DNA from 2 places in the Microbacterium sp. K41 genome. Region 1 is predicted to be linked to the other one. Evidence: predicted binding sites of a transcription regulator. Region 1 holds the regulator's gene; the other holds the start of a gene.
The links. The regulator HspR, encoded in region 1, represses chaperone genes until heat shock. The targets are predictions, from matches to a motif close to AAGTTGAGTCNNNNNGACTCAACTT.

Region 1 (20,315 bases):
CCTGGATCCGAGCTCTGCCTCAGTCCGAACCTGGCCGCCGACGACGACGTGGCGGCGTCCTCACCCGAAGGGCTACGCATTCGATGACCAGACACGGGCAGGCGGTCGCGCCCTTCTCCAAGCATCTGACACCGCACTCACACTCCGTCGCACCGATCGCTTCCCCGTGATCACGCTCAGTGAGCTGCTTTTCGCCGACGTTCCAGAAGACACGAAGGACGAAGACCCCTTCATTTCCGAAGAGGATGCGTTTGTCGAAGCCCAGGTGAATGCCGTGCACTTCGACGCCATCACCGCCACTCTGGGCATCCTGTGCGATCTGCGGACCGCTCTACAGCTCGACGAAACGAACACGGGGCTTCTCGTTCTGAGAGGCGTGGGTCTGCTGGAGTGGTCCGGTGTCACCGACCGTCACAGGACGTCGCGGAAAGTGGTGGGCTCTTCGGCCCGGTCACTCGACGCGGGACTGGAACTTCATCTCGCATTGACTCCGGGGGCAGATCTTCGGGTCCGTGGGAGGAGCGCTGTCTTCCACTCGCTCGACGTGGCGGCGCTCGGAGAGATTCCCGACTTCGGCTCGCATACGGATCAGGAGGTGCGCAGCATGTCCCCACGGTGGGACTCCGCCGCCCGCGTCGTCCGTACGACACCGTTGGCGCTGGGACCCGGCAGGGCTCCCCGTTGAGTGAAGGGTACGCAATGCCGGAAGGGGAACTGAAGCTCTACCTGAGCTCGAGCGAAGCACTGGTTCTTTACGATTGGTTGGCGTCGACCCATGAGAGAGGCCTACCCGGCCTCGATGATGCCAGCGCTACCGTGCTGTGGGATCTTGAATCTCAATTGGAGCCACTCCTGGTCGCCATCGTGCAAGCGGACTATTCCCTTCAGGTTGAGAATGCGAGGGCACGAGTCTTGGGCTTCGAGTGACCATTCCAGCTGCGACGGGCGCCTCAGCGACACTTGCGGTAGGCAAGCTTCGCTGGTTATCGCGGGCCACTTGGCAGTGGCCGATCACGAGCACGTCCCAGCCGAAGCGCTTTCGAAGATCAGAGATCTTCGCCGCTCGCTCGTGCTGGTGCCGCTCTGCCTCAGCCTCTCCGAGCGCAGACCAGCACACGCGGAAGTCCGATGTCACGGCGCCGATGATCAGCAGACCCCGAGTCACCGAAGGAGTGAGGACGTTGGCGTCCAGGTAGACGAGGCTCTTTGCTCCCACCACGGCGCTCAGAAGTCGTCGGCGAGCGCGGTGCCGAGATCGCCGAGGTAGGCGGCCCGGAACCTTTCGAAGTCTGCGACCGTGATGACATTGCGGTTACCGCGCTTCGACGCTCGGAGCTCTCCCGATTCGATCCTGCGCAGCACGGTCGTGCGGGAGAGCCCCAGTTCGCGGGCGACCTGCTGCGGGGTCATGACCGGCGTCTGCACGTCGATCGTGACGATTCTGCCCGCGTCGAGCTCTGCTGTGATCTTCGTGAGGAGTTCTTCGCGCCACTTCGCCCCTGCTGGCTTCTTCTCGATCTTCATCAAGGTGCTCACGACGGCCTCCCTGGTCAGTTCGCAACTCTATCTGACCATTTTGACACACTCGACACAACCGTGGGAGGGGGCGAAGCCGCCCCCACCCACGCCCCTCCGGGGTTCAGCCCGCCGTGGCGTTCTCGTAGGCGCGCATCGCGGCGTCCTGCGCATCCTTCAACGCGTCCTCGGGAGACTTGTCGCCGAGCAGCGCCGCGGTGATGGCGTTGTTCAGCTCGTTCTGGATCTCCTGCCCCGCGGGCGAGGAGCCGAACGACTTCCCGTAGTCCACGACGTCGTAGTACGTGGAGATCACCTGGTCGAAGCCCGCGTTGCCGCTCTCGGTCACGAACTTCTCGCGGATGGCCTGGTCGGCCGAGGGCGAGCCGGTGAACAGCCCGGTGTTGATGCCACCCTCCTCCTCGATGGTCATCGCCCGCGCGTCGCCCGCCGCCATCCACGCGTCGTCCGAGGTGAGGTTCACCATCCACGCGCACGCTGCCGCGGGGTTCTTCGCCCCGACGGGGATCACGAACGCCGTGCCGGACGCGACCGAGAACGGCTCCCCGTCGCTGTTGAGGAACGGCACCGCCTCCAACTGGATCTGGTCGGCGTAGGGGCTGAGCACGTTGGGGTACCACTGGGCGTTCACCTGCGAGCCGACCTGCTGCGCCACGAACTGGTTCTGGTCGCCGAACGCGTCGAACGAGTCGGTGAAGCTCTTCACCGCCGCGAAGCCGCCCTGCGCGTCGGTGATCTGCTTGAGCATCTCGATGCCCGCGACGTTGCTTGGGTCGTCCAGGGTGGGGGCACCGTCGGCGTCGTTGAGCTGACCGCCCATGCCGAGGATCCACAGCCCCGCCTGTCCGGTGGCGACCGGGTCGAAGCCGAGCCGCGACGGCACGCCGCCCGACTCCTGGTACATCTTGGCGATCGCGCCGAGCAGCACGTCGGGCTGCGAGGTGTCGATCTCCTCCGCGGTCACCCCGGCCTCGTCGAGCACGGCCTTGTTCAGCAGGATCGCCGGCGGCTGGTAGAACTGCGGCACGGCCCACACCGCATCCTCGTAGGTCACGTCGTCGACCACGAACGGGTACCAGTGGTCGCGCGGCGTCACGTCCTGCGCGGCGAAGCACTCGTCGAGCGGCATGATGAGGTCTTGCGCGGCGTAGGTCGTGACGTAGCGGCGGTCCATCTGCACCACGTCGGGCACGTCACCGCTCGCGATGCGGGTGGTGAACTTCTGCGCGTCGAAGGCCGTCGCGTCGAGGTCGACCTTCACGTCGCTCAGCTGCTCTGCCGCATAGTCCATGCGCGAGGTGCCGACGTCGTCGGCGTTCTCGAACCCCCACGCCTTCAGCGTGCCGCTCGGCTCCGCACCGAAGTCGGCGTCGGCGGCCTGGTCTCCCCCTCCTCCCCCGCCGCAGCCGGCGAGGACGAGGACGGATGCGGCGGTGACCGCGGTGATTCCCCACGTGCGTGTGCGCATGACTGCTCCTTTCGATCGGTGGTGCGTTGTCAGCCCTTGCGCCCCTGGGTGGCGACGCCCTCGATGAAGGAGCGCTGCCCGAAGGCGAAGAGGATGAGCATGGGCAGCGTCACCAGCAGCGACGCGACCATGACGTACTGGTAGTCGCCGTGGCCTCCCGCTGTGGGGCTGTACTTGGTCATGGCGTAGGCGATGCCGAGCGGGGCGGTGAACTGGTCGACCGACCCGGCGTTGAGGTAGATGAGGGCGGCCTGCAGGTTGTTCCAGCTGGCCTGGAACTCGAACAGGAACACGATCACGAACGACGGGATCGACAGCGGCATCGCGATCCGCCAGAACAGCCCCCACGCGCTCGCCCCGTCGAGCCGCGCCGCCTCGAACAGCTCCCGCGGCAGCCCGAGGAAGAACTGCCGTTGCAGGAAGATGTAGAACGCCGACCCGAACAGGTTCATGCCCCACAGCGGCACCCACGTGCCCAGTAGCCCGGTCTCCTTCCAGATCAGGTAGATCGGGATCATGGTCACCGCGCCGGGCAGCATCATGGTCGCGAGCACGAGGCCGAACAGCAGGCCGCGGCCGGGGAAGCGGAAGTACGCGAAGCCGAACGCCACGATCGAGCTGGAGATCGCCACGGTCCCCGCGGCCAGCAGGGCGATGGCGATGCTGTTGCCCATCCAGCTCAGCAGCGGCAGCTGGTTCCACACCTCGACGTAGTTCTCCGGCACGAACGTCTTCGGGATGAGGGCGTTGTCGAACACCTCGCCGCGCGGCTTGAGGCTCGCCGCGATCAGCCACACGAACGGGTAGAGGAACAGCAGACCGAACAGCACGAGGATCACGTTCAGCACGATCCGGCCGGCGAGGCTCTTCGGCTGGTGGAGCCGGCGGCGCCAGCGCCCGCGCGTGGGGACCGTGGTGGTGAACGTGCCGGGGCTCTTCTCCCGCTCGACCTCGACGGGTTCCGGGCGCAGTGTCTGCGACATCAGCGGTCTCCCTCGTAGTAGACGAAGCGGTTGCCGACCTTCACCTGGATCAGGGTGATCAGCATGATGATCACGAACAGCAGCCACGCCATCGCCGCCGCGAATCCGAAGTTGAACTGCCGGAACGCCTGCTGGAACAGGTAGATGGCGTAGAACAGCGACGCCTCCGGCGAGGAGTTGCTCTGGTCGCGCCAGAACAGCAGGTACGCCTGGTCGAAGATCTGGAACGCGGCGATCGATAGCACGATCACGTTGAAGAACATCGCCCCGGAGATCATCGGCAGGGTGATCGAGAAGAACTTGCGGACGGGCCCCGCGCCGTCGAGCGACGCCACCTCGTACAGCTCGACGGGCACGTTCTTCAGCGCCGCGAGGAAGATCACCATCGTCCCAGCGACCGTCCACAGCGTCATCATCACGATGCTCGGCTTCACCCACGCCGGGTCGACGAGCCACTGCGGCCCCTCGATGCCGAACAGCCGGAGGAACTGGTTCACCGCGCCGGAGTTGCCGTTGAGCAGCAGGAAGAACACCGCCGCCGTCGCGACCGCCGGGGTCATCTTCGGCAGGTAGTACAGCACCCGGAAGAACCCGGCGCCCCGGCCGACGCGGTTGAGCAGCATCGCCAGCACCAGCGCGAACACGATCTCCAGCGGCACGGCCATCACCACGTAGAAGAGGGTGTTCGCGAGCGAGACCCCCACCCGCGGGTCGTCGAACAGGTTGGCGTAGTTGTCGATGCCGATCGGGCGGGCGGTGTTCGTGGCCAGGTTGTAGCTGCTGAACGAGATGTAGAGGCTGTAGATCATCGCACCGGCCGTGAACACCAGGAACCCGATGATCCAGGGCGAGATGAACAGGTACCCCGCGAGGGCCTCGCGGCGGTTGTAGCGATCGCGTGTGCGTGGCGTCCGTGCCATCCACCCGCTCCTTCCCTGCGATGATCCGCGTGCGAGGGCACGCCGGAGAGACCGTGGTGCCCGGCTGCCGGGCACGCGCGATGCCGGATCGGGGCCGCCCGTGCTGCGTGATGGGGGGAGACGCAGTCGGCGGTCCGAGCCTTGAATCGGACAGTACGACCGGCGAAGCGTTTCGCCACGGGGCTTGCGCAGAACCGTTTCCTGTGGTTCACCTGGACGCGCCTTCGACGGCCGCACCACGCCGCCGATATTCCGCCTAGGATGACCGGAAGTGACCGTAGGAGGGGCGGGCGATGTTCGACGAGCGACGGCGCCAGGCAGCGCTCGAGGAACTGGGGATCCTTGACACACCACCGGACGAGCGAGTGGACCGGGTGGCGCGACTGGCGAAAGAGATGTTCGGGGTACCGATGGTCAGCGTCTCGCTGATCGACCGGGACCGGCAATGGCGCAAGGCGCAGATCGGCCTCGGGGGGAACGAGGCCCCGCGCGAGGACTCGTTCTGCGACTACACCGTGTCGCAGGACCGGACGGTGGTGGTGGAAGACGCGAGCGCCACCGACCTGTTCGCCGAGAACCCGTTCGTCACGGGCGACCCGCACCTGCGGTTCTACGCCGGGCACCCGCTGCACGCCCCGGGCGGAGAGCCCATCGGCACCCTGTGCGTGCTCGACACCGAGCCGCACGTGCTCACCGACTCGCAGCAGGACCTGCTCCGCGACCTCGCGTTCTGGGTGCAGACCGAGCTCGCGCAGGACGCCGACATCGACCACGCCGCGGTCGTGCAGCAGGCGTTGCGGCCCCGCGTGCTCCCCGAGGTCGAGGGCTACACGATCGCGGCCGGCGCGGCCCCGCGCGGCATGCTCGCCGGCGACTACTTCGACTTCTCGCGGCACGGCGACGCCCTGCGCGTGACCCTGGCCGACGCGATGGGCAAGGGCACCGGTCCCGCGCTCGTGGCGGCCACGGTGCGCGCGTCGCTGCGCACGGCCCCGGAGCGTCCGCTCACCACGGCCGTCGCCGACGTCGACCGGCTCCTGGAGGACGACCTCGCCGACACCTCGATGTTCGTCACCGCGGTGGTCGCCGAGCTGCAGCCCTCGACCGGTGACCTGCAGGTGATCGATGCGGGCCACAGTCTCGCGTTCGTGATCCGCGCCGACCGCTCCTGGACCCCGCTGCGCTCCACCAACCTGCCGCTGGGCATGGGCATGGGCGTCGCCGACCCGCGGGAGCCGATCACGACGACGCTGGAGGCGGGCGACACCTTCATCTGCTGCAGCGACGGCCTGCTCGACGTGCTCGACGAGGACGACCCCTTCGCACACGTCGACCGCGTGCTCGCCGCACTCGGCCCCGACGGCGCGGTGCAGGAGGCGCTGCGGCTGGCGAACTCGGACGAGCGCGCCACCGACGACATCACCGTCGTGGTGGTGCGGAGGGACTCGTGACCGCCCGGTTCGCGACCATCCGCATCCTCGCGCTGCTGTCGGTGCTGCTCGGCGTCAACTACGTCGCCTGGCGCTGGCTGGAGTCGGTGAACTGGTCGGCGTGGTGGATCGCCGTGCCGCTCGTGATCGCCGAGACCTACAGCCTCATCGACACGTTCCTGTTCTGCCTGACGATGTGGCGCGCCAAGGAGCGCCCGGCCCCGGTGTCGCCGCCGCAGGGCACGGTCGACGTGTTCATCACCACGTACGACGAGCCGATCGAGCTCGTCATGACCACCGCGCGGGCGGCGAAGCGCATCGCCTACCCGCACACGACGTGGATCCTCGACGACGGGGCGCGCCCCGAGCTCGAAGCCGAGGCCCGCGCCGCCGGTGTCGCCTACCTCACCCGCTCGGAGGACTGGACGGGAAAGCCCCGGCACGCCAAGGCCGGCAACCTCAACAGCGCCCTGTTCCAGACCGACGGCGAGTTCCTGCTCATCCTCGACGCCGACCAGGTGCCCGACCCGCTGATCCTGCACCGCACGCTCGGCTACTTCGCCGACGACCCCGAGGTCGCGCTCGTGCAGACGCCGCAGTGGTTCGTGAACGTCGACGAGGCCGACCCGCTCGGCAGTCAGGCACCGCTGTTCTACGGCCCCATCCAGCAGGGCAAGGACGGCTGGAACGCCGCGTTCTTCTGCGGCTCCAACGCTGTGCTGCGACGTGAGGCGCTCATGCAGCTCGGCATCGTCGGCTACGTGCGCGAGGTGACGGAGTCGGCCGCGAAGGCGCTCAAGACCTCCGAGACCCTGATGGCGAAGGAGGCGGAGGCCGCGACCGACCCCGCCCTGGCGACCGAGCTCGGGGCGCTGCGCATCGCGATCTCGCGCGGCCGGAAAGACCTCGCCGCCGGGGAGTCGGTCGCCGAGGTGGCGGCACGCGTGGGTGACGCCGTCGACAACGCCTCCCGCATCCTGGTCGCGCACGACCTGGACGGCATCCGCGCCGACCTGGCCGAGATCGGCGCGCTGCCGATGCAGCACGATGCCGAGCTCGGGCTCGTCGTGGTCGACGAGGCCGGGCTCGACGCCCTGGCGGCGTCGGACCTGTCGCCCATCACCGCGGTGGAGGCCGTGCGCGGACTGCTCGACACGCTGCGGCTCGACCGCGGTGACGAGGCGCAGCCGATCCTCCCGCTCGCCACGATCTCGGTCACGGAAGACATGGCGACCGCGATGCAGCTGCACGCCCTCGGCTGGCGCAGCGTCTACCACCACGAGATCCTGGCCCACGGGCTCGCCCCGGAAGACCTGCGCACCATGCTCACGCAGCGCCTGCGGTGGGCACAGGGCACGTTGCAGGTGATGCTGCGCGACAACCCGCTCGCCAAGCGCGGCCTCTCGGTCGGGCAGCGGCTGATGTACTTCGCCACGATGTGGAGCTACCTGTCGGGCTTCGCGGCGATCGTCTACCTCGCCGCGCCCGTGATCTACCTGGTGTTCGGAGTGCTCCCGGTGACCGCGTGGTCGGTGGACTTCTTCGCGCGATTCCTGCCGTACTTCCTCATCAACCAGGCGCTGTTCCTCGTGGTCGCGAAGGGCGTGAAGACCTGGCGCGGTCAGCAGTATTCGCTCGCCCTGTTCCCGGTGTGGATCCGTGCCTGCTGGACGGCCTTCGCGAACGTCGTGCTCGGCCGGCCGCTGTCGTTCGCCGTCACCCGCAAGGACGGCCGCGACCCGCGCGGCGTGCCGTGGGGCGAGATCTGGCCGCAGCTCACCGCCATGATCGTGCTCGCCGTCGCGCTCGTGATCGGGGTGGTGCGGGTGTTCCTCGGCACGGCCGACGGCACGGGCACCCTCGTCAACACCGCCTGGGTGCTGTACGACCTCGTCGTGCTCAGCGTGATCATCCAGGCCGCCCGGTACCGCGGTCCCGCCGCGGCCATCCTCGAGAAGGAGTCGAATGAACGTCAGCACTGACACCAGGGACGGCTACGCCGTCGTCGCCATCACAGGGCGCCTCACCGCGTCCGGCGCACCCCTGCTGCGCAACGCCGTGAGCGACCTCGTCGCCGCGGGGCAGCCGCGCATCGCGATCGACCTCAGCGGCACCGAGTTCGTCGACTCCTCGGGCCTCGGCGCCCTCGTCGGCGGGCTCAAGAGCGCCCGCGTGGCCGGGGGCGACCTGCGGATCGCGGCCGTGCCGGAGGCCGTGCGCACGGTGCTCCACCTGACCAACCTGGATCGCGTGCTGCGCGACTACCCGACGCCGGAATCGGCGTTCGATGGCCGCTGAGGTCCGGGCGTTCCACGTCGACGGGCCCGCCGGGCTCGCCCTGGTCGACAGCGCGCTCGACGCGCTCGACCGGCTCTGGGCCGACGGCCCGGAGATCCCCGCCGAGGACCAGGTGCTGTTCGCGCTGGCCGTCAGCGAAGTGACCACCAACATCGCGCAGCACAACGAGCGCACCGACGTGGTGTTCAGCGTCGACGTGCGTGTCTCGGCGGACGAGCTGCGCGCCTACATCCGCGACACCGCGCCGCCCGCCCCGATCGACTGGGACACCGTGTCCATGCCGGGCGAGGACAGCGAGAGCGGGCGCGGCCTGGCGCTGTCGCAGGCCGCGCTCGACGAGTTCCGGCACGTGCCGGGCGACGCCGGAAACACGTGGGTGCTGGTGCGGCGGGTCGGCGTCGACCGGGGCGAGGGCTGAGCGGTCAGGCGAGCCAGGCGGGAGCTCGGCCCCGCAGCACGGCCCCGTCGATCGAGAAGCGCCCGGCACCGGTGAGCGCGAGGGCCAGAGCGGCCGCGCCCAGCACGGCCACGAACTCGTAGCCGCCCTCGCCCACCCAGAGACCGGCGGGCAGGTGCACGAGCACGAGCGCGACCAGCATGTCGATCGCGAGCACCACGCCGACCGGGCGGGTGAACAGTCCGAGCATCAGCAGGATGCCGCCGATCAGCTCGACGAAGGCGACCACGGGCGCGGCGATCTCCGCGAACGGCACACCCATGCCGGCGAAGCTGCCGATAGTTCCGGGGATCGTGTACTCGAAGATCTTCTGGGCGCCATGGGCGGCGAAGATCGCACCGGTGACGACCCGGAGGATCAGGAGTCCCAGCGAGGGGGCGGGGCGGTGGGCAGTGGTGTTCGTCATGAGGAGTTCTTCCGTCGTGGCAGGACACCCGCGCGCGGCGCGGACCAGGGGGTTCCCTGCCTCCACGCTAGGAAGAGCGGCTTTCCATCCCCTGAACGTGTCGGGCGCAGGTCACGCCGAGCCGCGCGGGTGCCACAGCACCAGCTCGGTCGAGCGACGCAGCCGTCGTCCACCGGGCATCGGGACCACGCCGGACGAGCCGGCCGCGAACACCCGCACGCCCGGGCGGTTCTCCCGCTCGGCGCGCAGCGCGGCCTCGAGCGCGACGACGCGCCCGCGCAGCATCCGGTTCTCGTCCTCCAGGTCGAGGAGCTTGGCGATCGCGGGCAGGCTCATCCCCTCGGAGGAGAGCTGCGCCACCTCCCGCAGCTGCTCGATGTTCCGCGACGAATACCGCCGGGAGCCGCCCGGCGTGCGGCCGGGCACCACGAGCCCGATGCGGTCGTACTGGCGGAGGGTCTGCGGGTGCAGGCCCGACAGCTCGGCGGCCGCGGCGATCGCGAAGACGGGGGTGTCGGCGTCCATCACGCACTCCACCCCCGTCCCTCGGCGTTCGCACTCATCGGCGGGCCTTCGCCATCAACTCCGCCCGCGGGTTCTCCTGCGGCTCCAGCTGCTGGAACTTCTCCAGCGCCTCGCGCGCGGCGTCGTCGAGGTGCGTCGGCACCGCGACCTGGAGCTCGGCGAGCAGGTCGCCCGTGCCCTTGGAGGTCGCGACACCGCGGCCCTTGACGCGCAGCACGCGCCCGGACGGAGTGCCAGGGGCGACGCGCAGCTTGACCACGTCACCGCCGAGCGTCGGCACCTCGATGGTGGCACCGAGCGTGGCCTCGGTGAACGTGACCGGCACGACCACGCGGAGGTTGAGGCCGTCGCGCGTGAACACGGGGTGCGGTCGCACCGTGATCTGCACCACGATGTCACCGCTCTCTCCGCCGTCCGGCGACGGACGACCCCGGCCGCGCAGCCGGATCTTCTGCCCGTCGGCGACGCCCGCGGGGATCTTCACCTTGAACGGCTTGCCGTCCTCACCCTGCAGCGTGATGGTCTCACCCTGCACGGCGGTGGTGAAGTCGAGCGTGGTGCGGGCGGTCACGTCGGCGCCGCGCTGCGGTCCGCCGAAGCCGCGGAACCCGCCGCTCGGCTGACCGAACCGGCCGCCGCCGAAGCCGCTGCCCTGCCCCTGGTTGAACATCGCGAAGATGTCCTCGAAGTCGGCGCTCTGGCCTCGCCCCTGCTGTCCGAACCGGCTGAAGACGTCTTCGAACCCGCCCGCCCCGGAGCCGCTGGCCGTGAAGCGGGCGCCCGAGCCCATGGCGCGGATCTCGTCGTACTCCTTGCGCTGCTCGGGGTCGGAGAGCACCGAGTAGGCCTCGCTGATCTCCTTGAACTTGGCCTCGGCCTTCGCATCGCCCTGATTGGAGTCGGGGTGATACTTGCGCGCGAGCTTGCGGTACGTCTTCTTGAGGTCAGCGTCGCTGACGTCCTTCGAGACCCCGAGGGTCTTGTAGAAGTCCTTGTCGAACCAATCCTGGCTGGCCATCGATCACCTACTCCGCAGGCACGGCGACGACGACCTTCGCGGGACGCAGCTCGACGTCGCCCAGGCGGTACCCCACCTCGACGACCTCGAGCACCGTGGCCTTCTCGACGCCGGGGGTCGGCTGCTGGAAGATGGCCTCGTGGCGCTGCGGGTCGAATTCCTCGCCCTTGTCGCCGTAGGCCACGACTCCGAGACGCTCCACCACTGCGCGCACCTTGTCGGCGATCACGGCGAAGGGGGTGCCCTCCACCAGGTCGCCGTGCTGTTCGGCGCGGCCCAGGTCGTCGAGCACCGGGATGAGGCCCTTGGCGGCCTCGCCCTTGGCGCGCTCGATCTCGATCTGGCGCTGCTCCTCGGTGCGGCGGCGGTAGTTGGCGTACTCGGCCTGCAGGCGCTTGAGGTCGTTCAGCAGCGTCGACTCGAGGTCGGCGAGCACGGCGTCTTCCGCCGCGGCCTCGCCGGTCTGCGTCGCGCCCAGGATGTCGTCCACCGTCAGGTCGTCGGGGGCGCCGTCGACCGGCGTCTCGTCCGACCCTTCGGCGGCCTGCGCCTCGCGGGAGTCCGGGTTCTGCGGCGCGGGGCCGGACGCCTGAGCGTCCGACCCCTCGCTGCGACCTTCGGCGGACTCAGGATTCTGGTTCTCGTCGAAGTTCTTGTCGGTCATGGTTACTTCTTCTCGTCCTCGTCGTCGACGACCTCGGCGTCGATGACGTCTTCCTCGGAGGAGGGGGCGTCACCGGCCGGGGCCTCGCCGTCAGCCGAAGCGCCGGCGGCGGCATCCGCCTGCGAGGAGGCGTAGATCGCCTCGCCGAGCTTGGACTGCGACTGGTTGAGCTTCTCGAACGCGGTCTTCACGGCCTCGTCGTCGTCGCCGGCCAGGGCCGTCTTGAGGGCATCGACATCGCCCTTGACCTCGGTCTTGACGTCGTCGGGGAGCTTGTCCTCGTTCTCGGAGATCAGCTTCTCGATGGAGTACGCCAGGGTCTCGGCCTGGTTGCGGGTCTCGGCGGCCTCACGGCGTGCCTTGTCCTCGGCGGCGTGCTCCTCGGCCTCGCGCACCATGCGCTCGATGTCTTCCTTCGACAGCGACGAGCCGCCGGAGATGACGATCGACTTCTCGGTGCCGGTGCCCTTGTCCTTCGCGGACACGTGCACGATGCCGTTGGCGTCGATGTCGAACGTGACCTCGATCTGCGGGATGCCGCGGGGCGCCGGGGCGATGCCGGTCAGCTCGAACGTGCCGAGCGGCTTGTTATCGCGCGTGAAGTCGCGCTCGCCCTGGAAGACCTGGATCGCGACGGACGGCTGGTTGTCGTCGGCCGTGGTGAAGGTCTCGCTGCGCTTGGTCGGGATGGCCGTGTTGCGCTCGATGAGCTTGGTCATCATGCCGCCCTTGGTCTCGATGCCGAGGGAGAGCGGGGTCACGTCGATGAGCAGGACGTCCTTGCGCTCGCCCTTCAGCACACCGGCCTGCAGTGCGGCACCGACGGCGACGACCTCGTCGGGGTTCACGCCCTTGTTGGCCTCCTTGCCGGTCTCGCGCTTGACGAGCTCGGCGACGGCGGGCATGCGGGTCGATCCACCCACGAGCACGATGTGGTCGATGTCGGACACCTTGATGCCGGCCTCGCGGATCACGTCCTCGAACGGCTTCTTGGTGCGGTCGAGCAGGTCCTTCGTGAGGTCCTCGAACTTCGCGCGGGTGATGGTCTCGCTCAGCGACACCGGGCCGGACTCGGTCAGCGACAGGTACGGCAGGTTGATGCTGGTCGAGGTGGAGCTGGAGAGCTCCTTCTTGGCCTGCTCCGCGGCCTCCTTGAGGCGCTGCAGCGCGATCTTGTCGCCCGAGACGTCGACGCCCGTGGTCTCCTTGAACTGCTTGATCAGGTAGTCGACGAGGCGCTGGTCCCAGTCGTCTCCACCGAGGCGGTTGTCACCGGCGGTGGCGCGCACCTGGATCGTGGAGAAGTCGTCGTCCTTGCCCACCTCGAGGAGGGAGACGTCGAACGTTCCGCCACCGAGGTCGAAGACGAGGATGAGCTCGTCTTCCTTACCCTTGTCGAGGCCGTAGGCGAGGGCCGCCGCGGTCGGCTCGTTGATGATGCGGAGCACGTTGAGGCCCGCGATCTCACCGGCCTCCTTGGTGGCCTGGCGCTCGGCGTCGTTGAAGTACGCGGGGACGGTGATGACCGCGTCGGTCACGGTGTCGCCCAGGTACGACTCGGCGTCGCGCTTGAGCTTCTGGAGGATGCGCGCGGAGATCTCCTGCGGCGTCCACTTCTTGCCGTCGACCTCGAAGGTCCAGTCGGTGCCCATGTGGCGCTTGACCGAGGCGATGGTCCGGTCGACGTTGGTGACGGCCTGGCGCTTCGCGGTCTCGCCGACGAGCACCTCCCCGTCCTTGGTGAAGGCCACGACCGAGGGGGTCGTGCGGAAGCCTTCGGCATTGGCGATGACCTTGGGCTCGCCGCCCTCGAGGACGCTGACGACGGAGTTGGTGGTTCCGAGGTCGATACCGACAGCACGTGCCATGTGTTCTCTCCTTTGTTGGGAAGTCTGTTGTGGTTCGGAAAACCTGCGGCGATCAGGGAAACCTGAGTCGCGATGGCTCAAGTGTACTCCGGCCGCCCGACCGTGTCAAACAAACTTGATATGGCTCGGCTCAACTTTGTATCGCCGGGGTCGACGGAGTGTCCGTGCAGGATGGACGGATGATCCGTGCCGTGCTCTTCGACCTCGACGGCGTCATCCGCCACTTCGACCACGACCCCGGGTTGGAGGCTCGGTACACCCTCCCGGACGGCACGATCGCCCGCACCGCCTTCGCCGCACCGCTGATCGATGCGGTGACCACGGGTCGCCTCACCCGGGAGGAGTGGATCACCCGGGTCGGCGAGATGATCGGCTCCGCGCCCGCAGCACGGGAGTGGGGTCGCACGCCGTTCGCCGCGGACCTCGACATGCTCGCACTCGTGGACGGGCTGCGGTCCCGTGGCGTGACCTGCGCCATCCTCACGAACGGCACCGACACCATCACCGCAGAACTCCGCGACAGCGGCATCGGGAAGCACTTCGACCGGGTGTTCAACTCCGCGGAGATCGGGCACGCCAAGCCCGACATCCGGGCGTTCCGACACGTGGCGGCGGTCCTCTCCGTCCCACCGGAGGAGATCCTCTTCATCGACGACTCGCCGAGCAAGCTCCGTGGTGCGCAGGACCTCGGCATGAGCACGCACGCCTTCACCAGCGTCGCCGCCGTCCGCACTGCGCTCACCGATGCCGGCCTCCCCGTGTCCCGCGCGTAGCCTCACCCCGTCAGCATCCGCGGGATTACGGCGAGCACGCGACACGTTGTCCCCAGTGACCGGAAGGACAACCATGCGCGCACCCGCGGTCGACGCCGCCGAGGCCAGGGCCGGGCTCACCGCCCTGTTGGCCTCCGACCCCGGTCGACTCCGGCGTCGGAGCATCTCACTGGGCGCCCCGGTGGGCGACGCCGACGACGTGGCGCAGGACATCGCCTCGCGCGCGTGGCAGTCGGTCCCCGGCGTGCGTTCGGCCGCACCGGGATCGCTCTGCGCGTGGCTCGACGCCGTGGCCCGCAGCGTGGTGATCGACAGCGCCCGCCGCTGCCACCGCACCCCGCTGCACGACGACATCGACACGGTCGCGATCGAAGCGCCGCAGCGCGTGGAGGACGAGGTCGCCGCGAAGGAGCAGCTGTGCGAGGTGCGAGCGGCCATCGCCCGCCTCCCCCGCAGCCTGCGCGAACCGCTGCTGCTGCGCGTGGAGCACGAGCTGAGCGCCGCCGAGATCGCGGAACGCCTCGGCATCACGGTGCTTGCGGTACGCCAGCGCCTCACGCGTGCCCGGCACCTGCTCTCCGCCTGACTCGGGCGACCCGCTCGGCCGACCCTCCCCTCTCCGAGAGACGGGAGGGGGATCGCCGGTGCGGGGCGCCGCACGGGCGCCCCGCACGCAGCCGGTCAGACGGTGCCGAACGGGTTGTCGATCGCGATGCGCCAGCCGTGGGTCTCGTCGTACACCGCGACATCGGCCGTGGCGCCCGCGAGCGACACCGGAGAGCCGTCGGGAGCGGTGCCGTCGAGCGTCCAGTCGGCCACGACGAGCCCGACCGTGCCGTTCACGAACACGTTCCGGACGGTCATGGTGATCGGACCGCCGAGGCCGACGAACTGCTCCAGGCCCGCGCGCACCTCCGCCGGCTCGGACACCGGCTGACCCGGAGCGGGCACGAGCACCACACCGGGAGCGTTGAGCGCGAGCAGTCCCTCGATGTCGCCGGCGTTGAACCGCTCCATGAAGGCGATGTGCAGCCGGTCGAGCGAGGTGATGGGTTCGGTCATGATGGTTTCCTCTCTGTGCGACGCCCGAGGCGCCGGGAACCGGGGTGGCTCCGCAGAGAAGGACGCTCCCCGCCGGGAAACGTGACATCGGATCCGGAGAGGCCCGGATCCGGCTCACTTGCCGCCGGGAGGACCGATCAGCAGCAGGATCACGTAGAGCGCGACGATGCCCACGACCAGCAGCACCGCGAGCACCCACGGGCGGCGGAGGAACCAGCGCATCAGCCGGTCATACCAGCGGCGGTCGCGGGGGTCGTCGGTGGGGTCGAGCCGCCAGTCGCCGCGCAGCCGACCGGAGCGGTGCAGCCAGATCTCCATCGGGATGGTGGCGTAGGGGATCACGGCGCTCGCCACCGCCAGTACGCCAACGCCCGGGTGCCAGCGCTGGTTGAGCGCCACCAGCACGGCGGTGGCGGCATAGGCGAGGAACACGAAGCCGTGGATGCCGCCGCCGACCGTGACCACGACCCCGGGGGCGCCGACCGCCCTGGCGATGATCGCGGCGATCAGGATCGTCCAGGTGATCGCCTCCGCGATCGCCAGGACACGGTACAGACGGCCAGGGGTGCGGAACACGGGACTCCTCGGGTGGGGTACCCCTCCAGAGTATCCGCGCCGTCCTCGGGCGCCGAATCGCGGCTCCCACCGGAATACCGGACGAGGGAGGGGCGTTTCCGAAGGCATGGTGACAGTGGACCCGGACGCGCTCTCGCACGTGCTCGACGCCGTGGAGCTGCGGGTCGGCGTGGCGCGGCGCATCCCGCTCGCCGCCGGAGGGCTGCTCCCGATCCCGGCCGGGCCCACGACGCTCGTCTACCTCGCGTCCGGCAGCGTGCAGGGGCATCCGCCCCTCGGCGATGGCTGCCGCCTCGGCGTCGACCCCGACTCCCGCCGCCTCACCCTCGAGCCCCGCGAGCGCCGCGACCACCTGGTCGCCGGTGACGCGTTCCTCACCCTCGGCCGCACCGCGTTCGTGCTGGAGGCCGACCGTGACACCACGCTCATGGTGGTCGACCTCGAGTTCGCCGACGCGACCTCACCGCTGCCCGCCCTCCTGCCGCCGTTCCTCACCGTCACCGGATTCGACGCGCTCGAGCCCGCGGCCGCCGCGCTCGCCGAGAACATGGGCCTCGTCGACCCCGCGGCCTCCCCCGCCCGGCAGGGCGACCCCGTGATCTGCCGCATGATGGCGAAGACCGTGCTGATGTCGGTCATCCGCGCCTGGGCCGCCAACGGCTGCGCACCCGCGGGCTGGCCCTCGCTGTCGAACGACCCGTTCCTCGACCGCGTGGTCGACGCCATCCACCAGGAGCCAGGACGCGACTGGACGGTCGAGCGCCTCGCGGCCATCGGCGCCATGTCGCGCTCCACCTTCGCCGAGCGGTTCCGCGTCGCGGTCGGCCGCTCCCCCGCCGACTACGTCACGGAGGTGCGCATCGACGCGGCCAAGCGCCTGCTCGACGCCGGGCGCTCCGTGTCGGACGTGTCGCGCGAGCTCGGCTACGCGTCCGACGAGGGCTTCAGCCGCGCGTTCCGCCGCCGCACGGGTATGACCCCGTCGTCCTGGCGCTCGGCCGCCCGCACTCCCGCCCTGGTCTGAGCCTCGACCCCCGCCGCCGACCTCCCGGTGAGGGATCGTGTCCGAGCCCGATCTCGATGGCCGGCCATTCACAACTCCGCAGATCCGCGGCGATGCGACTGCTCGGGCTACGGGCAGGCGACACATCGCCGGGAAACTGCGGAGTTGTGAACCGCGCGGGAGGCGGCGCCGCCCTGTGGCCCGTCAGCCCCGCGTGCTCAGCCGGTTCGACAGGCCGAACAGCACCGCACCCGCGAGCAGCGACACCGCGCCGATCACGTAGGCGAGCTCCACGCTCAGCGTGTCGACGAGCAGCCCGCCCAGACCCGCGGCGAGGGTGATCGCACCCTGGAACCCGACGACCACGAGGCTGCCGCCCGCCTCCAGGCGATCCGGCATGCGGTGCCCGACCCACGTGTTGATCACGATCAGCCACGACGAGAAGACGAAGCCCCAGACGAGCACGACCACGCCGACGCCGATGATCGACCCGGAGAAGAGGATCATCGAGATGACCGCGGCGGCGATCACGAGCGGCGCGAACACGGCGAAGAACGCGAACGACCGGTCGATCACCAGCCCGATCGAGATGTTGCCGAGGAGACCGCCGACGCCGAACAGCGCCAGCAGCACCACGATGGTCGAGGCGTCGACGTCGGGGATGCGCTCGAGCGCCAGCCGCACGTACGTGTAGGCGAGGAAGTGCCCGAGCACCACGAGGACGTGCCCGACCATGCCCAGCCCGATACCGGGGCGGCGAACCGTGTCGACGAGCCGCCGCAGGCTCGACGCCCGCTCGGCCGGCACCGACGGCAGCGCCCAGCGCAGTGCGACCGCCAGCACCACCATCAGCACGCCGGCGAGCGCGAACACCATCCGCCAGTCGACGACCTCGCTGAGCATCACGCCGATCGGCACCCCGGCGACCGTGGCCAGCGACACCCCGGCCGAGGTGAACATGACCCCGCGGCCCAGGTGCTCCGGCCCCGCGAGCCGTGCGGCGACCGTGATCGACATGGTCCAGTAGGCGCTGATCGCCGCGCCCAGGAGGAACCGGGCGGCGAGCACGAGCAGCAGGTTCGGCGCGATCGCGACCACGAGGTTCGACACGGCCGCGGCGAGCGCCATCCACACCAGCAGCGACCGGCGGTCGAGGCGCGGGAAGATCAGCCCGATCGTGGGCGCGACGACGAGTCCCACCAGCGCCGTGACCGTGACCGTCTGCCCCGCCTGACCCGGGGTGACCCCGAGGCCCTCGGCCATCTCGGTGAGGACACCGTTGGGGAGGAACTCGGCGGTCACGAGCAGGAAGCCCATGATCATGAGCGCGATGAGTCCGCCGTAGCGGATGCGGTCGGCCCGGGTGGGCGCTGCGGTGGGGACGGGGGCAGTCGTGGTCATGGTTCCACCCTTCCGGCGCCCGTGCGTCCGCGCCCGACCGGTCGTCCGCCGCGTCCGACCGATCGTCCGACCCTGGACACGCCGCGGCGCACCCCCGTAGGCTCGTCGTCGCACCGGGAGTCGCCCGGGAAGCCCGAGCGGAAGGAGGCGATGAGATGAACACCGTCGTCGTCGCGCCCTTCGCCGACCACCTTCCCCTCGAGGCCGCCCGCTCCTGATCGCCGTGCGGCCTCCCTTCCCGGAGCCACACCGTGACCGATCCCTCCGCTTCCCCGGAAGCCGCGTCCTTCGACGCCTCCCCCTTCGATTCCCTCGAGACCTCCCTGTCCTTCGCCGACGTCGAACCCGGTGACGGGCAGCGCTGGACCACCTGGCCGTCCGCCACCCCGACCGAACGCGGCCCCGAGCCGCGGCCCGCGTGGGTCGTGACCTCGGCGGGCGCGCTCGACACCGAGCTCGGCATCCTCAAGACGGGCAAGGAGGCCGACGTGTTCCTGCTCGAACGCGCCGTTCCCGACGACCCCGCGCAGCGCACCCTGCTGGCGGCGAAGCGGTACCGCGGCGAGGAGAACCGGAGCTTCCACCGCTCCGCCGTGTACACGGAGGGCCGCAGCACCCGGAACACCCGCGACACCAGGGCCCTGGCCCGCAAGTCGGAGCACGGGCGCGCGGTGGCTGCGGCGCAGTGGTCGTTCGCGGAGTTCGAGGCGCTGTGCCGCCTGTGGCAGCTCGGCGCCCCGGTGCCCTACCCCGTGCAGGTGAGCGGGACCGAGGTGCTGATGGAGTTCCTCGGCGATGACGACGGCACCGCAGCCCCGCGGCTCGCGCAGGTGCGCGCCGACCGCGACACCCTGCAGGAGCACTACGCGCAGGTGGTCGAGCTCATGCGGGTGTTCGCCGCGGCAGGTTTCGCGCACGGCGACCTGTCCGCGTACAACCTGCTCGTGCACCAGGGGCGGGTGCGGGTGATCGACCTGCCGCAGATCGTGGACGTGATCGCGAACCCGCAGGGGCTCGACCTGCTGCACCGCGACTGCGTGAACGTGTGCGACTGGTTCGCGCGGCGCCGCGTGGAGTGCGACGCCGAGGATCTGTTCGCCGACCTGCTCGCGGCGCTGTACTGACCCGTCGCGTCAGGAGGCCAGGCGGGCGGCCAGCAGCGTCACGAGCTCGTACACCACGTGGCTCGCGGCGATCCCGGTCATCTGCGCGTGGTCATAGGCGGGCGACACCTCCACGACGTCGGCGCCCACAATGTCGCGGTCGCGCAGCGCGCGGAGGATGCGCAGCAGCTCGCGGCTCGTGAGTCCCCCCGCCTCGGGGGTCCCGGTGCCGGGGGCGTGCGCGGGGTCGAGCACGTCGATGTCGATCGACACGTACAGCGGCTTGTCGCCGATGCGCGTGAGGATCCGGTCGATCGCGGCTTCGACGCCGTGCTCCTCGATGTACTCGCTCGACACGATCGAGAACCCCAGGCGCTCGTCGTCCTCCAGGTCCTGCTTGGAGTAGAGGGGGCCGCGCGTGCCCACGTGGCAGCTGGCGGTGAGGTCGATCAGCCCCTCCTCGCTCGCGCGGCGGAAGGGCGTGCCGTGCGTGATGGGCGCGCCGAAGTAGGTGTCCCACGTGTCGAGGTGCGCGTCGAAGTGCAGCACCGCGACCGGCCCGTGCTTCGCGGCCACGGCGCGCAGCAGCGGCAGGGCCACGGTGTGGTCGCCGCCGATCGTCACGATGCGCTGCACCTGCTCGCCGAGCGCCGTCGCCGCGCGCTCGACCTCGGTCACGGCCTCGGTGAGGTCGAAGGGGTTCACGGGGATGTCGCCCGCGTCGACGACCTGCGCGAGCTGGAAGGGCGACACGTCCTGCGCCGGGTTGTACGGGCGCAGCAGACGCGACGACTCCCGCACGTGCGACGGACCGAACCGCGTGC
Region 2 (8,920 bases), on a different contig from region 1:
GGGATACCGCCGTGACCACGTGACGACCCTGCACATCGTGCACGCCTCGCACCGGGTGGCCGGACGCCCGCGGACGCTCCGCGCCTCCCGGGAGGGCGTCCTGCGGCGCGCGGGAGACTTCGACGAGATCGTGGTGCTGACCGAGCGGCAGCGCAGCGACCTCGTGGAAGACCTGGCCGCCCTGGGCGTGCAGGCCCGCGTGCGCACGATCCCGAACGAGGTGACGCTGCCGCCCGCGGTCTCCGCACCCCGTCCGGCCACCCGCGGCGTGGTGGTCGCGTCGCTGGACAAGCGCAAGCGCCTGGGCCACGCGATCGAGGCGCTCGCGACGGCCCACACCGCGGACGCCCGGATCGAGGCCGACGTCATCGGCGAGGGCCCGGACGAGCCGAAGCTGGCCGCGCGCATCCGCGATCTCGGCGCCGAGGAGTGGATCCGGTTGCGCGGCTTCGACCCGCACGCACGGGAGGAGTTCGCGACCGCCGGGTTCAGCCTGCTCACCTCGACGTCGGAGGGGCTGCCCCTCGTGCTCGTGGAGAGCATGGCGGCCGGGTGCATCCCGCTCGCCTACGACATCCGCTACGGCCCGGCCGACATGATCCGCGACGGGGTGAACGGCTTCCTGCTCCCCGAGGGCGACGTGGACGGGCTCGCCCGGCGGATCGCGGAGCTCGCCGCGATGCCATCCGGGCGGGTCGAGGGCATGCGGAGGAAGGCGCGGGCCAGGGCGGCCGAGTTCTCCGACCGGGCGATCACCCGACGGTGGGCGCGCGAACTCCGGGCCGCGTACGACGCGAAGCTGCTGACGGCCGCACGAGAGCAGCCGATGGGCGTGCGGGCGCGGCGACTCGCGGGCGTGGTGCGGCGCCGGGCCCGGTGGGCGCTCGGCCGCTGAGCATCCGCCGCTGACGCGCGGGAATATGCATGCGCATGTATGAGTTGGGTGGGGAGTAGCCCGGACGACGGCGTCCGATCCATCCCACCGTCCGAAAGGCACTTCCGTGAGCACTCCCGTCATCGACCGCACCGCCCCGACCGAGCACCCCGTCCTCGACGTCCTCGCCGGCCGCTGGAGCCCCCGCGCCTACGACGCGCAGAACGCGATCGACGAGGACAAGCTCGCCACCGCCCTGGAGGCCGCCCGCTGGAGCCCCTCCGCCAACAACACCCAGCCCTGGCGCTTCCTGGTCGCCCGGCGCGGCACCGCACTCCACGCGCAGATCGTCGACGCGCTGATGGGCTTCAACCAGGCGTGGGCCGGCAACGCCGCGGCGCTGATCGTCGCGATCGCCGAGACCGAGACCGCCGACGGCACGCCGCTCACCCACGCCCTGTACGACCTCGGCCAGGCCGTGGCCCACCTCTCCGTGCAGGCGCACCATGACGGCCTCGTCGTGCACCAGATGAGCGGCTTCGACCCGGAGGTCGTGCGCGAGTTCGCCGACCTGGAGCCGCGCTTCACCCCCACCACCGTCATCGCGCTCGGCGAGCTGGGCGACATCGCCGCGCTGCCCGAGCCGCTGCAGGAGCGCGAGGTCGCCCCGCGCGTGCGTCGCCCGATCGCGGAGACCGTGCTCCTCAGCGCCTGAGTCGCGCGCACGCCGGCGCTCCGCCGCGGCGAGGCCCGGTCCCCGCACGGGGCCGGGCCTCGCCGTATCGGGGCGGCCTTTTGTGAGGGGTGCGGCACGACCCCCCGCACCTACAATCGTCGGCATGGCATTCCAGCGCAGGGTCAAGTCCGTCGAGCAGTCGATCGCCGAGACCCACGACGAGCAGAGATCGCTGAAGCGATCCCTCGGCGTGTGGGATCTCGCCGTCATGGGTGTCGCGGTCGCGGTCGGCGCCGGCATCTTCTCCGTCGGCGCCGAGGCTTCCGCGCGACACGCGGGCCCGGCCGTCATCATCTCGTTCATCATCGCGGCGGCCGTCTGCGGTCTCGCGATCCTCTGCTACGCGGAGTTCGCCTCCTCCATCCCGGTGGCCGGGTCCGCATACACGTTCACGTACTCGACGCTGGGCGAGTTCCTGGCCTGGATCATCGGCTGGGATCTCATCCTCGAGATGCTGATGGCCTCCGCGGTGATCGCCAAGTACTGGGGCGTCTACCTGGGCGACGCCGTGTCGCTGTTCGACCTGCAGATCCCGATGACGCTGCAGCTCGGCCCGCTCAGCTTCGACTGGGGTCCCGTCGTGATCGTGGCGATCTTCACCGTGCTGCTCGCGCTCGGCACGCGGCTGTCCAGCCGCGTCAACAGCGTGTTCACGGTCATCAAGGTCGCGATCGTGCTGTTCGTCATCGTCGTGGGGCTGTTCTTCATCAACGGCGCCAACTACACCCCGTTCGTGCCGCCGGCGCAGCAGGGCGTCGCCTCGGAGAGCGCCTGGACGCAGTCGCTGTTCTCCTTCATGACCGGCGCCGACCCGTCGATCTACGGCGTGTTCGGGATCCTCAGCGGCGCGGCCCTGGTGTTCTTCGCGTTCATCGGGTTCGACGTCGTCGCCACCAGCGCCGAGGAGACGAAGGACCCCAAGCGCACCGTGCCGCGTGGCATCATCCTCGGGCTCGTGATCGTGACCGTGCTCTACGTGCTGGTCGCAATCGTCATCACCGGGATGGTGTCGTACACCGAGCTGGCCAAGCTCGACGAGCCGTCGCTGTCCAGTGCGTTCGAGCTGGTCGGGGCGACGTGGGCGGCGCAGGTGATCGCGATCGGCAGCCTCGTGGGGCTCACCACGGTGGTCATGGTGCTGCTCATGGGTCTGGCGCGCGTGGTCTTCGCGATGAGCCGTGACGGCCTGCTGCCCCGCTCGCTCAGCGTGACCGACGCCAAGCGCGGCACCCCCATCCGCATCCAGCTGATCGTCGGGGTGGTGATCGCGATCATCGCCGGATTCACCGACGTGCAGGTGCTGGGCGACATGATCAACATCGGCACCCTCTCGGCGTTCGTGCTCGTGAGCATCGGGGTGCCGATCCTGCGCAAGAGCCGCCCCGACCTGGAGCGGCCGTTCACGGTGCCGCTGTCGCCCTGGCTCCCGTGGATCTCCGCGATCGCCTGCTTCTGGCTGATGCTGAACCTCAGCACCGAGACCTGGGTGCGGTTCGCGATCTGGCTCGCGCTGGGCCTGGTGATCTACTTCGCCTACTCCCGCCGGCACTCGCTGATCGGCCGGGAGCTGGAGCGCGACGCCCTCGGCGGCCTCCGCAGCCGGCCGTCGGACTGACGGCGAAGAGCCCCGCCCCGGGTTTCCGGGACGGGGCTCTCGTGTGGTGACGGAGTCTCAGTCGTCGAGCAGCTCGGCCTCGATCACGTCGTCGTCATCCTCCGCGGGCTCGGGCTCGGGGGTCGTCGACGTGAGCACGAGTCCCGAGCCGTCGGCCGCCACGTCCACGCGGACGGTGTCGCCGTCGCGCACGCCACCGGAGAGCAGCGCCGTGGCCAGCTTGTTCTGCACCTCGGTCTGGATGAGCCGGCGCAGCGGCCGCGCACCGAACATCGGGTCGTAGCCGCGTTCGGCGAGCCACGCCCGCGCGTCCGGGGTGACGGCGAGCGTGAGCCGGCGGTCCTTGAGCCGGTCGTGCAGCTGGTCGACCGACAGCTCCACGATCTGCGCGAGGTCGTCCTCGCTCAGCGCGCTGAACATCACGATGTCGTCGAGCCGGTTGAGGAACTCCGGGCGGAACGCCTGCCGCACCAGCGCCATCACCTGTTCGCGCTTCTCGTCGGGCGAGAGCACGGGGTCGATGAGGATCGGCGAGCCGAGGTTCGAGGTGAGGATCAGGATCACGTTCGAGAAGTCGACCGTGCGACCCTGACCGTCGGTGAGGCGGCCGTCGTCGAGCACCTGCAGCAGCACGTCGAACACCTCGGGGTGCGCCTTCTCCACCTCGTCGAGCAGCACCACGCTGTACGGGCGCCGCCGCACGGCCTCGGTGAGCTGACCGCCCTGCTCGTAGCCGACGTACCCGGGAGGGGCGCCGACGAGCCGGGAGACCGAGTGCTTCTCGCCGTACTCCGACATGTCGATGCGCACCATGGCGTGCTCGTCGTCGAAGAGGAACGCGGCGAGCGCCTTGGCCAGCTCGGTCTTTCCGACACCGGTCGGCCCGAGGAACAGGAACGATCCGGTCGGACGGCCGGGGTCGCTGATGCCCGCACGGGAGCGGCGCACCGCGTCGGACACGGCCTTCACGGCGTCCTTCTGGCCGATCAGCCGCTTGCCGAGCTCGTTCTCCAGGTGCAGCAGCTTCTCGCTCTCGCCCTGGAGCAGACGCCCGACGGGGATGCCCGTCCAGGCGGCGATCACCGCGGCGATGTCCTCCTCGGTCACCTGCTCGTTCACCATGCGCGGCTCGGTCGAGGTGGTCGCCTCCGCCTGCTCCGCTTCGGCGATCTCGCGCTCCAGCCGCTTGATGGTCTCGTACTCGAGCTTGGACGCCTTCGTGTAGTCGGCGTTGCGCATCGCGAGGTCGCGCTGGGTGACGGCGTCGTCGAGCTGCTTCTTCAGCTCGCCGACGCGGTTGAGCCCCTGACGCTCGCGCGCCCAGCGGGCCTCGAGGCCGGCGAGCTCCTTCTCCAGCTCGACCAGGTGCTCGCGCAGCGCGCCGAGGCGCTCCTTCGAGGCGGCATCCTTCTCACGCTTGAGGGCCAGCTCCTCCAGCTTGAGCCGGTCGACCTGACGCTTGAGCTGGTCGATCTCGACCGGGGAGGAGTCGATCTCCATCTTGAGCCGCGACATCGACTCGTCGATCAGGTCGATGGCCTTGTCCGGGAGCTGCCGAGCGGGCAGGTACCGGTTGGACAGGGCGGCGGCCGCCACGAGGGCGCTGTCCGAGATCGTCACCCCGTGGTGCGCCTCGTAGCGACCCTTGAGGCCGCGGAGGATCGCGATCGTGTCCTCGACCGAGGGCTCTCCCACGTACACCTGCTGGAACCGGCGCTCCAGGGCCGCGTCCTTCTCGATGAACTCGCGGTACTCGTTGAGCGTGGTCGCGCCGATGAGCCGCAGCTCGCCGCGGGCCAGCATCGGCTTGAGCATGTTGGAGGCCGCGACGGAGCCCTCCCCGCCGCCCGCGCCCATGAGCACGTGCAGCTCGTCGATGAAGGTGATGACGCGCCCGTCCGATTCGGTGATCTCCTTGAGCACCTGCTTCAGCCGCTCCTCGAACTGCCCGCGGTACATGGCACCGGCCACGAGGGCGGAGATGTCGAGGGTGACGAGCTCCTTGTCCTTCAGCGACTCGGCCACGTCGCCCGCGACGATGCGCTGCGCGAGCCCTTCGACGACGGCCGTCTTGCCGACGCCGGGCTCGCCGATCAGCACCGGGTTGTTCTTGGTGCGACGCGTGAGGACCTGGCTGACGCGTCGGATCTCGCTGTCCCGTCCGATGACGGGGTCGAGCTTGCCCTCGCGGGCGCGGTCGGTCAGGTTGATGCCGAACTGCTCGAGGGCGGACTGCTGTTCCTGGTTCGGGGATCCGGTCTGCGGGGTGGTCATGCGCTCCTCCTGGAGGTACTCCTTCTGGTCGGCCCCGCCGCCGAAGTCCGGGGACGGGATAAAAGTTGAGCCGTGTTGACTCAAGTTTACCATTCCGGGGGTCGCGCCTCCAGCCCGTCGTCACCTCTCCCGGACGATGGCATCCCAGACCGCGGCGGCGACCTCGCGCTTCGACCCCGACGCGGTGCCGGCGGCGGTACCGCCAGGACCGAGGATGTGCACGGTGTTCTCCGCGCGCTCGAAGCCGCGGTCCCAGCCGACCTCGTTCACCACCAGCAGGTCGACCCCCTTGCGCTGCTGCTTCGCGCGGGCTCGGTCGAGCATCTCGGCCTCGTCCTCCGGCGTCTCCGCGGCGAACGCGATCACGAGCTGCCCCGCGCGCCGAGCGGCCGCGAGCCCGGCGACGATGTCCTCGTTCTCCACGAGCTCGATCGGCGGCACGCCCCCGGTGTCCTTCGTGAGCTTGCGCGCCGACACCTCGACCGGGCGGTAGTCGGCCACCGCCGCCGCCATGACCACGACCTGGGCGTCCGCGGCCGCCTCGGCCATCGCGGCGGACAGCTCCGCGGCCGTGCCGACCGTGACCACCCGGATGCCCGGATGCCGCGCGGCCTCGCACACGTCGCCCGACACGTTCGCCGCCACCAGGGTCACCTCGGCTCCGCGGGCGGCGGCTTCGGCGGCCAGGGCGACCCCCTGCCGCCCGCTGGAACGGTTGCCGAGGAAGCGCACCGGATCGATCGGCTCGCGCGTGCCACCCGCCGACACCACCACCCGGACGCCGGCGAGGTCGCCGGGCGTGAGGAGGGTCTGCGCCACCGCGAACACCTCCTCCGGCTCCGCCATCCGCCCCGGACCGCTGTCGCCACCCGCCAGCTCGCCGTCGGCCGGACCGACCACGTGCACGCCGCGCTCACGGAGCGTTCCCATGTTCGCCTGCGTGGCGGGGTGCCGCCACATCTCCGCGTGCATCGCCGGGGCCACCAGCACCGGCGCCTCGGTCGCGAGCAGGGTGGTGCCCAGGAGGTCGTCGGCCAGCCCGGCGGCCATCTTCGCGAGCGTGTTGGCGGTCGCGGGCGCCACCACCACGAGCTCCGCGGCCTGCCCGAGCGCGACGTGGCGCACCTTCGCCACATCGTCGTGCACGCTCGTGGTGACCGGGTGCCTGCTGATCGCCTCCCACGTCGGCAGCCCCACGAAACGCAGGGCGTCCGCCGTGGGCACCACTGTCACGTCGTGACCCGCCTTCGTCAGCAGGCGCACCAGGTGCACCGTCTTGTAGGCGGCGATGCCGCCCGTGACCCCCACCACGATGTTCACGTCTCGATTCTGCCCCAGCCCACCCCCGCCCGGGCCTGCAGGATCGCAGAGGGGCCGGGCACGCCCGGTCCCGCGCACGTCCTCGACGCCGCGCCGGGAGGGCCCCGGCGCGCGCGGGCGACCTAGACTCGGGAGGGTGTGTACGGTCGTGATCGATGTCGAGACTGCCGGTTCGGCACGGCTCCTGGCCGTGCGAGACGAGGATCCTCACCGCGAGTGGGACGCGCTCGGCCCGTGGTGGCCGGAGCAGTATCCGGGGGTGATCGGCATCCGCGACCGCCGGGCGGGCGGGGCCTGGCTCGCGGTGAACCCGCAGGAGCGCCGTCTGGCGGTGCTGCTCAACCGTGCCGACGTGAACGACCTCCCCGGCCCCGCGGCATCGCGCGGATCGCTGCCGCTCGAATCGGTGTCGGGTCGTTCGCCGCAGCGCCTCCCCCGCATGCACGGGTTCAACCTGCTCGAGGTCGGGCCCGACGGCGCGCGGGTGGTGTCGTGGGACGGCGCGACGTTGCGCGAGACCCCGGTGACGCCCGGAACCCACATGATCGCGCACGACGACCTCGACGACGAGCAGACGCCGCGCATCACCGCGTGGCTGCCGGAGTTCCGCGCCCTCGGGCCCGCCGCGGCGAGCGCCGACTGGGTCGCGGAGTGGACGGCGCTGCTCGGGGCCTCCGCGGAGCTGTCACCCGAGGACGACCGCGCGATCATCCGCGACAACCGTCCGCACGGGTATCCGACGCAGTCGCTGTTGTACGCCGTGGCCGCGGTCACCCCCGCGGGGGTCGAGGTGCGCGACGTCACCCTCCCGTCCCCCGCGCACTGGACCGCCTGACCCGCGGCACCCTGACCCGCGGCGCCCTGGCCTTCCGGATCGAAACCGCGCCTTCCCGCGCCTCCCCCGGCCCGTTATCCACCCCGCACCGCCCGGCACCGACCCGGCATGCCGCGACTCAGGCCGCGGGCACCGCGTCGTCCGCGCAGGAGAACCGCGCCCGATAGGCCGTGGGCGTCACGCCGAGCACCCTGGCGAAGTTCTGCCGCAGCACGGCCGCCGAGCCGAAGCCGCACTCGCCGGCGATGTGCTCGAGCGGCAGGTCGGTGCGCTCCAGCAGACGCTGCGCGTGGATGATGCGCTGCCGGGCGAGCCACGCGGCGGGTGTCGCACCGTACTCGGCCTTGAAGCGCCGCGCGAACGTGCGGGGCGACATGAGCGCCCGGCCGGCGAGGTGGTCGACGCTGAGCTCCTCGCGCAGGTTCTCCACGGCCCAGTCGGCGACCGCGGCGAGGGAGTCCGACGGCGCCACCGGGATGGGGCGGTCGATGAACTGCGCCTGACCGCCGTCGCGCTGCGGCGGCACGACCATGCGGCGGGCGATGCGGTTGGTGATCTCGGCCCCGAGCTCCTGGCGCAGCAGGTGCAGGCACGCGTCGATGCCCGCGGCGGTCCCGGCGCTGGTGATGATGCGGTCGTCCTGCACGAACAGCACGTCGGGGTCGATGTCGATCCGCGGGTACATCTCGGCCATGGTGTGCGCGTACATCCAGTGGGACGTGGCACGGCGCCCGTCGAGCACCCCGGCCGCCGCGAGGATGAACGATCCGCTGCACACGCTCATGACCCAGGCCCCCCGGTCGACCGCGGCGCGGGCGAGATCGGTCAGGCGCTCGTCGATACGACCCCAGGTCGAGCGGGGCACGGGGCAGAACACCACGAGGTCGGCTTCGTCGGCGAAGGTCAGGTCGTGCTCGACATTGACGGAGAAGCCGATCTTGGAGCGCACGACCCCGGGCTCCGGCGCGACGATGCGGAAGTCGAAGTTCGGCACGCCGTCGTCCGAGCGGTCGAGGCCGAACGCCTCGCACGCGACACCGAACTCGAAGGGGGCGAATCCGTCCTGGATGACGCAGGCGACCGTCTTCATGCACTCTCCTGGTTGGCAGTTTTCTGTCGTAGAGGGTCGTTTCTGCCACTCGTGGCCGTAACCCGCCGCGCGTAGCTTTTCTGCCATGATACTCATCATCGCGCTTCTCGCCATCGCCGGATGGGCGGTCGTCGCCACGATCGTCGAACTGCGCCGCGACGGCTACCGCCCCACCC

Region 2: a site for HspR is predicted at 5,562-5,586, ahead of DW309_RS11025 (ATP-dependent Clp protease ATP-binding subunit). Genes of this name have one in related genera too.

The regions. Positions count from the first base shown of each region.
Region 1 covers NZ_SSDO01000173.1:1,240-21,554, reverse strand. Annotated here, with positions in the region: gene DW309_RS04785 (hypothetical protein) at 167-685, shown strand; gene DW309_RS04780 (helix-turn-helix domain-containing protein) at 1,225-1,536, opposite strand; gene DW309_RS04775 (extracellular solute-binding protein) at 1,640-3,004, opposite strand; gene DW309_RS04770 (carbohydrate ABC transporter permease) at 3,034-3,987, opposite strand; gene DW309_RS04765 (carbohydrate ABC transporter permease) at 3,987-4,907, opposite strand; gene DW309_RS04760 (PP2C family protein-serine/threonine phosphatase) at 5,201-6,358, shown strand; gene DW309_RS04755 (glycosyltransferase family 2 protein) at 6,355-8,319, shown strand; gene DW309_RS04750 (STAS domain-containing protein) at 8,303-8,635, shown strand; gene DW309_RS04745 (ATP-binding protein) at 8,625-9,053, shown strand; gene DW309_RS04740 (DoxX family protein) at 9,058-9,498, opposite strand; gene DW309_RS04735 (heat shock protein transcriptional repressor HspR) at 9,610-10,023, opposite strand; gene DW309_RS04730 (DnaJ C-terminal domain-containing protein) at 10,058-11,041, opposite strand; gene DW309_RS04725 (nucleotide exchange factor GrpE) at 11,049-11,705, opposite strand; gene dnaK (molecular chaperone DnaK) at 11,708-13,573, opposite strand; gene DW309_RS04715 (HAD family hydrolase) at 13,753-14,346, shown strand; gene DW309_RS04710 (RNA polymerase sigma factor) at 14,420-14,932, shown strand; gene DW309_RS04705 (YybH family protein) at 15,028-15,408, opposite strand; gene DW309_RS04700 (DUF3817 domain-containing protein) at 15,523-15,984, opposite strand; gene DW309_RS04695 (helix-turn-helix domain-containing protein) at 16,091-17,008, shown strand; gene DW309_RS04690 (MFS transporter) at 17,192-18,388, opposite strand; gene DW309_RS04685 (serine protein kinase RIO) at 18,640-19,512, shown strand; gene speB (agmatinase) at 19,522-20,315, opposite strand, start outside.
Region 2 covers NZ_SSDO01000357.1:180-9,099, reverse strand. Annotated here, with positions in the region: gene DW309_RS11040 (glycosyltransferase) at 1-895, shown strand, start outside; gene DW309_RS11035 (nitroreductase family protein) at 1,002-1,589, shown strand; gene DW309_RS11030 (APC family permease) at 1,714-3,225, shown strand; gene DW309_RS11025 (ATP-dependent Clp protease ATP-binding subunit) at 3,283-5,499, opposite strand; gene coaBC (bifunctional phosphopantothenoylcysteine decarboxylase/phosphopantothenate--cysteine ligase CoaBC) at 5,620-6,819, opposite strand; gene DW309_RS11015 (NRDE family protein) at 6,956-7,654, shown strand; gene DW309_RS11010 (GlxA family transcriptional regulator) at 7,773-8,744, opposite strand; gene DW309_RS19575 (hypothetical protein) at 8,830-8,920, shown strand, end outside.